One region of the Pontibacillus sp. HN14 genome, then DNA from elsewhere that is predicted to be linked to it. Evidence: a T-box and tRNA genes for the amino acid it is inferred to sense, from the RefSeq annotation. Region 1 holds a T-box; the other holds one or more tRNA genes.

The links. A T-box is a leader RNA that pairs with one kind of tRNA and senses whether it is charged. The one in region 1 lies ahead of argS (arginine--tRNA ligase), so its partner is inferred to be a tRNA-Arg.
Region 2: it has a tRNA-Arg gene. The T-box ahead of argS (arginine--tRNA ligase) is inferred to sense a tRNA for this amino acid. The anticodon was not compared.

The regions. Positions count from the first base shown of each region.
Region 1 is NZ_JAJOLR010000001.1:1,244,802-1,249,229, forward strand. Features, by position in the region: gene LQ226_RS06440 (GNAT family N-acetyltransferase) at 1-669, shown strand, start outside; gene argS (arginine--tRNA ligase) at 766-2,475, opposite strand; T-box leader at 2,518-2,734, opposite strand; gene LQ226_RS06450 (NRDE family protein) at 2,897-3,646, opposite strand; gene LQ226_RS06455 (GNAT family N-acetyltransferase) at 3,719-4,219, opposite strand; gene LQ226_RS06460 (pirin family protein) at 4,404-4,428, opposite strand, start outside.
Region 2 is NZ_JAJOLR010000005.1:270,916-275,343, reverse strand. Features, by position in the region: gene LQ226_RS16290 (UPF0715 family protein) at 475-861, shown strand; gene clpP (ATP-dependent Clp endopeptidase proteolytic subunit ClpP) at 911-1,498, opposite strand; gene LQ226_RS16280 (hypothetical protein) at 1,713-2,123, opposite strand; tRNA gene LQ226_RS16275 (tRNA-Arg) at 2,244-2,319, shown strand; gene LQ226_RS16270 (hypothetical protein) at 2,447-2,593, shown strand; gene rpoN (RNA polymerase factor sigma-54) at 2,874-4,148, shown strand; gene LQ226_RS16260 (glutaredoxin family protein) at 4,153-4,401, shown strand.

The DNA.
Region 1 (4,428 bases):
CATGATGGGTTTTTCTTCATAGGAGATGAAGGAAATGAAGAGTTTAATCATGATTTAAATGAATTTATCGATGACGTAATTTTTCCTGAAGCAAAGGAGCTCGGGTTGAAGCATTTTATAGCCATAGGGAATCATTCAGGTTGGGATCAAACAATAGAGCGTATCTTTGAACAACGTCCTATGAATGTAAGTCATCAAAGTGTTTATAAGTTAAGGAAAAGCCAAGTTAAAGAAACAAATGTACCTCCTATTGAAAAAGATTATAACGTATTCCAAATCTGTAGAGAACTTTTCGAGAATAAAAGTCTCACCATTGAGAATATAGATTTTTTACACTCTAAACTATTAGAATTCTGGTCTTCCCCAGAGGACTTTTTTCAAAAAGGAATAGGGTATTGCGTAGTCCATCGAAAGAGAATCGTAAGTTTATGTTTCTCAGGATTTGTAGCGGAGAATACTCACGCCCTGGATATAGAAACAATAGAGACCTACCAGGGAAATAAGTTAGCTCAAAGAGCAGCTCGCTCCGTAGTGAAAGATTGTTTAGATAAGGGGATGAAGCCTTATTGGGATTGCGAGGAGGCAAATACACCTTCGAATGCTATTGCCCGGAAGATAGGATTAGAGAATGAATTCAAGTACTTAGTGTACATTTTTCCGATTGAGTAAGAAGAGAGAACACCTAAACACTTTAAAGATTGCTAGAAAACGGGGAAGAGTGTTGACCTCTTCCCTATTTCTACTAAGCCTCTTCTATCTAAGGATCTACATCTCTTCAGGCACCTCAACTCCCAGAAGGCGTAGTCCCTCACCGATCACAATAGCGACTGCTTCCGTCAACGCAAGGCGGCCATTCTGGTAGGAACCTGTTTCTAAAATGCGTACATTCGCATAATAGGCATTAAAGGATTGTGCCAGTTTTAATAAATATTTCGCCACTTTTGAAGGATCGTAATAATGGGCAGCTTGTTCAATCACTTCAGGGAATGCGGCTACCTTTTGTACTACAGACCAAGCGTAACCCCAGTCCTCTGCATTGAAAGAATAGGAAGTAACGTCCCCCTCCGCTTTTCTCAAAATAGATTTCGCACGAGCATACGTATATTGCAAGTAAGGCGCTGTTCCACCTTCGAATTTCAGCATTTCCTCATAAGAGAACTCTACATCATTTAAGCGATCGTTCTTTAAGTCGTGGAAAATGACCGCTCCAACACCAACTTTACGTGCAACGTCTTCTTTCTGATTAAGACCCGGGTTCTTCTCTTCTATATTCTGTTTGGCAAACTGAATTGATTTCTCGAGCGCCTCTTCTAAGAAGACAACTTTCCCTTTGCGGGTCGACATTTTCTTCCCGTCTTTAAGCATCATGCCAAATGGAACGTGAGTGATTTCGTCTGCCCAGTCGTAGCCCATTTTCTTCAACACAGCTCTTAATTGTTTAAAATGCAAGCTCTGTTCATTTCCCACCACATATAAAGAGGCAGCATGGTTATATGTTTTCTTTCTAAATATAGCCGCAGCCAGGTCACGCGTGGTATATAGGGTGGTTCCATCAGATTTTTGAATAAGAGCTGGTGGCAGACCCTCTTCATCCAAACGAACGACAAGGGCTCCATCAGATTCTTCAAGTAACCCCTTTTCCTTTAAAAGGGTAAGGATCTCTTCTGACTGCTGGTGGTGGGAGGATTCCCCTTTATACGAATCAAACGAGACATTTAGCAGGTTATAAATCCCCTTAAATGATAGGAGAGATTCTTCCTTGAACCACTTCCATAGCTTTATTGCCTCCGGATCTCCTTTTTCAAGCTTTACGAACCAGGCGCGCCCCATTTCCACAAGTGACGCGTCTTTTTCCGCTTCTTCGTGGAACCTAACATATAACGCCAATAGCTCTTGTATAGGATTGCTACGAACTTTCTCTCCTTCTCCCCATAATGTATAAGCCGCAATTAACTTTCCAAATTGAGTCCCCCAATCTCCAAGGTAATTGATGCGAACTACATTATAGCCGCACTTCTCAAGGATCTTTCCAACCGCATTCCCTATAACCGTAGAACGAAGATGACCCATGGAGAATGGTTTCGCAATATTTGGGCTTGATAGATCCATGGGAATGGTCTTTTCATTCCCAAATGTATGGCTTCCGTATGTGTGAGCACTCTTCAATACCGAAGTCATAAGCTCTTTGGTGTAGGCTTCCTTGTTATAAAAGAAGTTCACATAAGGGCCGACCGCTTTTATAGTAGACACCACAAGAGGTGAGAGCTTTATACTCGCTGAGAGATCTGCTGCAATTTGTGATGGATTCTTTCTAAAGACTTTTGCCAGTTCAAAGCATGGAAAAGCTAAGTCCCCCATATTCTCGTGTTTTGGAACTTCAAGGAGCTCATCTATCTTTTGCAGTGAAAGGTATTCATGTAATTCGTCACCTAATGCTTTTGTAATTTCCTTTTTAACGTTTTTCATTTCCTCCATCCTTTCTCTAAACAAAAAACCCGCCTCCCCTCCCATTACAGGAGGAGAGACGGGTATCGTTTCCGCGGTGCCACTCTCATTACCTTTCTTAAAGAAAGGTCAGCTTAGGTTCTTGTTAACGGCAAGTACCGATAGCCCCTACTTTCGTTCAGAGCTATACCTCAAAAGTCCGGTTCGTCGCTTTCTTACCACCAGGCTCCCACCGTCCCCGGCTCTCTTAATGTCTTCCAACGACTACTCTCTTTTTCTTAGGTTACGTTTGTTTAATTGGAAGAAATTATATATGAAAGAATGGAAGCTGTAAAGAAAAATTTATTCTAGGAATTTCCCCCTCAACTTGCAACCCATATATTATTATGAAAGAGGGAAGAACGATAAAGTCCTAATAGTCGCTATTCTGTATAAATCTATTCTTTTATCTTTATAATTCGAACAGACGGTCCTCAAAACTACCGTCGCTATAAACGCGTTCCACAAACCTTGAATGTCCTCCCTTTTGGTACACCAACGTAGACGCTCTTGTCCCGTAATTCGGCGTGTCTATAAACAGGGACGACAGACTCCGCTCCCACTCAAGGGGAATGCCTGTATCAGGCAACTCTTCATCATTTGCGGGTTCAGCATGCTGAAGTGTTTGGAATAAGCATGCATCCACATTATCTGTTTGACTCTCCAGGCAATCGGATAGCCATTTTTTCCCTTTTATGACTTTAGGCCAGGGAGTATCTAACAAATGATTACTTAAACCATAGATACCAGGTTGCAGTTCCCGGATCTCTCCTTGCCGGTTTGAATAATAATATAAAGAATCCCCGTCTGAGACGATCAAGTTAAAGCCCGGATAAGAATGTTTCCTTTCATGAACGGCCTCGAGAAACTCTTGTGGTGAATCCGTCCCTTTTAAGAAATCACTAACCAACTCCCCACGAGAACGTGTCCCTCCTTTCTCTTCATCAGGGCCACGGTAATTAGTTAGAGCAGCGAAGCGACCTACCTTCGTAACGCCCATCCACGTCCCCATTTTCTCAAGGTCCCGTCCAGCCAGTATATGTGGAGCATCCTCCCAGAAGTGAGCTTTGGCGGTTTCTCTTTGGTAAAATTCATCCCGGTTCGCGGCTACAACTAAATCATATGTTTGATCCACTTTATAAGCTAAATTAATTAAACACATTTTAGCCCTCCTTTCTTACGAGGTATCAAATGTAAACAGAAGGATTAGTTTTCCTCAAGAATTATATGTGGGCTACTTATGATTTGAAATAGAATACAAGAGCACGTCTTGACCAGAAAATGTGATAGACCGCTCCACGCTCATCCCAAGCTTTTCAGCCACTCTTCTTGAGGCAAGGTTTCCTGGCTGGATGAGTGATATAAGCTTTTTCGCTTTAAGACTTTTGAATCCAAAGTCTTTCAGTGATCTAGCCACTTCTGATGCATATCCCTCTCCCCAATGAGGACGAGCGATCCAGTAACCAATCTCCCACTCTTCTTTACCATCTACCATTTGCGGAACAATGCCCGCATGACCCAACTTCACCTCATCTTCTTTTCTTATCAAAAGTTTCAACCTGAGGTTTGGGTCTTCTTTATAGGTCTCTAGAATCCGATTTATCAAACGAGTTGCCTCTCCCTCTTCTTTCACACTACCATTCCCTATATACCTCATCACTTCTGAATCTTGTAACATTGCTGCGAGGAAGGGTTGATCTTCTTCTTTATAATCTCTTAGATAAACTCTTTCCATTCCTTCACTCCTGACTTTCTCTGCCTACCCCTAATTATTTCAAACCAATCTGAAAACGTCTACTTCCACCCATAAATCATGTTCCACTCGGCATTTCATCCTATGGTTCATTTGCTTTACAGACAGCTCTTTCAAAAAAGACCGGCTAGTTCACGATGAACTAGCCGGTCTTTGTTTATCCAAATTAAACTGCAGGTGGTCCGAATTTC
Region 2 (4,428 bases), on a different contig from region 1:
TGTTTCCGTTAACTTTAGATGAGTGGAAGGTGGGCCTGGAAACTACTCGCTTTCCTGTGGGGAGCTGGTGAGCCTCCTCAGCCGGCAAAGCCGGCTTCCGGGGTCTCACCTAGGCTCTTCTGCCCACGGGAGTCTCGCAGTTTCCAGGCCCACCTTTTCTGTAATGGGAATAACGGAAACATAGGAAATGCCTTCTTTTTTGCCGGCCTTAAGCTGAAGGCCGTTCGTAAAATTCTAGCCAGGGGTGTCTGGGGAACGGGGAGACTCCTACGGGAGAAAGAGGTCGACGAGACCCCGCAACGAAGTGAGGAGGCTCGACAGCTCGCCCGTGGAAAGCGAGTCGTTCCCCAGACACCCCAAACGCTCATTAAACATAACGGCCCTAACTACACTGTTGAACGGAGGCAAAAAAAGGAGCGTTTTTGATGGGGAGATAGAGGGAAAGTTCATGAGTGAAGTCGAAGAGGTGATCTCATGAATAAACGAAATCTAGTCATTATATTACTAGCAGCTGTGTCTATGACGTTCTTTTATTTAATTGTAGAATTAAGCTTCATGGCAGATGTTTCAAAAGGAATGATCTTTGCGATCTTCTTAGTCTTTGCCGTTTTCTTTCTACTCTATTTATTATTTGCTCTTCCTATTCTTATCTATTTACAACGTAAGATCGGCGATCGAAATTATAGCCTGAAGTATTTCCTTTCCTTTTTGGTGGGGTCTTTTCTTGTGCATTTGTTAATAAACCCATTATTAAATGAGTATCAATCGCCATTTGTTACTCCGGAGTGGTATGTTTACGTTGTAAGTACAGCGCTATTTATTTGGCTTTGGGATTCTGCGAAGGTGAAAGTTTACGCATAAGAAAGACCGCACTGATTATAATCAGTGCGGTCTTTTTCTAATGCATGAATTAGCCTTGGCTACGTTCGAATACGTTGTCAATTAGGCCGTAATCTTTTGCTTCTTGAGCGGTCATGAAGTTGTCACGGTCTGTGTCGCGTTCGATGACGGATAGGTCTTGACCTGTGCGCTCAGAAAGGATTTGGTTCAGTTTCTCACGCATTTTGATGATGCGTTTTGCGTGGATTTCAATGTCAGATGCCTGACCTTGAGTTCCGCCAAGTGGTTGGTGAATCATGACTTCACTGTTAGGAAGCGCAGAGCGTTTTCCTGGTTCACCAGCTGCTAGAAGGAAAGCACCCATAGAAGCTGCCATACCTGTGCAGATTGTTGCTACATTTGGCTTGATGAACTGCATTGTGTCATAAATCGCCATACCAGCCGTGATGGAGCCGCCTGGAGAGTTAATGTATAGAGAAATATCCTTCTCTGGATCTTCTGCTTGTAGGAAAAGCATTTGTGCTACAATTGAGTTAGCTACGTTGTCGTCAATCGCGCTACCAAGCATAATGATACGGTCTTTCAGTAGACGTGAATAAATATCGTATGCACGTTCACCGCGGTTTGTTTGTTCAATAACTGTAGGGATTAAATTCATGAAATTCTCCTCCTTTAAATCGTGTTCTAACACTAAGTAAGTACCGAATTAATTTTATCATACATGCAAGGTCAAAAAAGGTCAAACAAAAGGATTGATGTTTTGTTGCTTACTATGTAGATGACCTTTTGATCCCTTATATTAGTGTATGTAGCTCCGGCTACACATACAATCATTTTTTCCCCATTTCTATAAAGCTAAACGTTCATAAGCGTTATTTTCTAAGGGCTCGTATTTGCCAGATCGCCTGATGAATATTCTTCGACAAATCCTTCTCTCTTACCTCCCATACATTCCACCCATTTCGAATTAAGAATTTAGTCCTCTTCTTCAAACGGCGTTTCCTCACAGGATGCAATAGATCTTCAGGTTTATAAAATAAAATGGCAACTTTCACATCTAGCAAAGCAAGATCTACTTGAACTCTTCCTACTTTAACATGGGTATAAGGAAGAAATCCGTAACATCTAAGAGAATAGTAAGTTTTACGAAGACCTGGGGAATGATGAGGAGGCTCGTACGAATCATCTTGTAAACTAGGAATGGGATAACGAAATATACCAAGCCCTCCGATTATTATTAATGAAAAGATTAAGCATACCCATATACCAACCGCCAATGACATAGAACATCACCTCGAAGATAGCATCTCCAAAAGCGGTAGAGGTCATACAGGGTGAAATGGGTCTTGAATTTTCAAAATGGGAACCGTATAATGAAATATGTCCTGAAAAATTAATGACATGCGCTCGTAGCTCAGCAGGATAGAGCGGTAGGTTCCGGTCCTACGTCTGTCGGGGGTTCGAATCCTCTCGAGCGCGCTTATAAAAACGCCTTCTCTCACATTGAGAGAAGGCGTTTTGCGTATCGCGAGGTTTATCTAATGCCGTTTAAAGGAAATGGATAAATGTAAAATTAATCTAGTTATCATGAAAGGTGGAAAAGAATATGTTCAATCGCTTTGATCGAGGACGTCACTTAACACCTGAACAGAAAGAAGAAATGCTAGACCGCAGAAGAGAGAAGATTATGGCCGAAAACGAGGCTAAACATAACTTGGAAGAAGATTCGGATGAAAAAGAAGGTAAAGAGTAAAGAAATATAGCTCTATGGAAGAGATGAAGCCTGAAGTGGAATTTCCGCTTCGGGCTTTTTCGTTTAATAATCTTTGGATAAGCCTAGGATTGATTGCTTAAAAAGCCGGGCCGTTCAATTACATATCGCCAGCCGCCCCAAGCACTCTTTTCGCAACGGACCTTTTAATATAAAGCGGGGATTAGTAGTCCGATTATGGGAGGGAAGCGGCTTTCTTCTATATAAATAGATTTGCTATAATAGTAAATGAAATCGTTTTCTAGGAAGGGCGGAGGTCTGTGTGAAGCATCAATTGAATCAAGAGCAGCGGTTAACATGGAAGATGACGCAAAGGTTGAGTCAAGCTATTGAAATGCTAGCTTATAACGGACAAGACCTTGTACGCTTTCTTCAAGACCAAGCCGAAGTAAATCCTCTCATTGAAGTGTCTGTTACTTCTCCGATTCCAAAAGGGGGACAGAGTGGTTCCTTGGAGTTCGTTCAATCTGTGCAAGAAAAGTCCTTTCATGATCATTTGCAAGATCAGCTGGTAGAAAGTGCGATCCCTTCTACTCTTCTTCCTTTGGTCCAATACGGTATCGATTCTCTTAATGATCATGGCTATTTGGATATCACTGTGGAAGAGTGGAGCAAGGTATGTGGGGCTTCTTTAGCAGAAACGGAAGAGGCTTTGTCATTTATCCAATCTTTGCACCCTGCTGGAGTTGGAGCAAGGTCGCTTCAAGAGTGTATTGCGATTCAATTAAAACGGGACCAACATCCTATGTATATGATTCAGCTCGTCTATGACCATATTCAATGGGTGGCGGACCAGGACATGGAGTCTATCCAAGATGAGTACGGAATTTCGATGGAAGAGGCAAAGCGTGCAATAGAAGTCATTCAGACTTGCCACCCTAGGCCAGGGATTCAGTATTCCTCCGTGAAAGAGGATTATATTGTCCCGGATGGAGAAGTGTTGAAAGTAAAAGGCGAATGGGTAGTCAGACTATCTCCTTGGAATACACCTAAAGTGGTCGTCGATGAAGAAATGTACGCCTTATCAAACGAACATCAAGAAGCATCTGCTTATTTAGAAGAAAAGTATCAACATGCTAAGTGGCTGCAGATGGCTATTGAGCAGAGGAAACAGAATATGAAAGCTATTATGGAAGAGATCGTAAAGAGACAGGTCCCTTTCTTTGAATATGGGGCTAAAGAGATGCAATCCCTACGAATGAGAGAAGTGGCTGAGGTATCGGGGGTTCATGTATCTACTATAAGCAGGGCTGTTCGTCATAAATATGTTCAATCTCCACAAGGAATTGTGCCTTTAAGGGATTTCTTTCAACAAGGTTTGAGGATGAGGAATGGACAAGAAACGTCAACGGAAGCCATTAAACATTTATTAAAAGAAACGATTCGAACGGAGAATAAACAAAAGCCATATTCTGATCAAACGTTAAGCCAAATGCTTTATGATCAATTTGGTATTTACATTTCAAGAAGAACTGTGGCAAAATATCGGGAATCCCTATACATACCATCGTCTACTAAAAGAAAGAAGAGGGGGTGACGTCTTGACGACGACTATTGTTTTATATACGAAGAAAGATTGTCCGTTGTGTGATGAAGCTAAAGAATCAATTGAAACGCTATCCTATGATTATGATTTTGTGATCCGGGAAAGGGATATTTATGAAGAGGATGAGTTAATTGAACGATACGGTCTCATGATCCCTGTAGTAGAAATAGACGGGAAAGAAGTCGATTATGGGAAAATCGATCTTTTTTCTTTAAGTAACCGTTTACAAAGAAAAAAGGGCTAGCAAGTCTGTTGCAAGGGGGTATGGGGA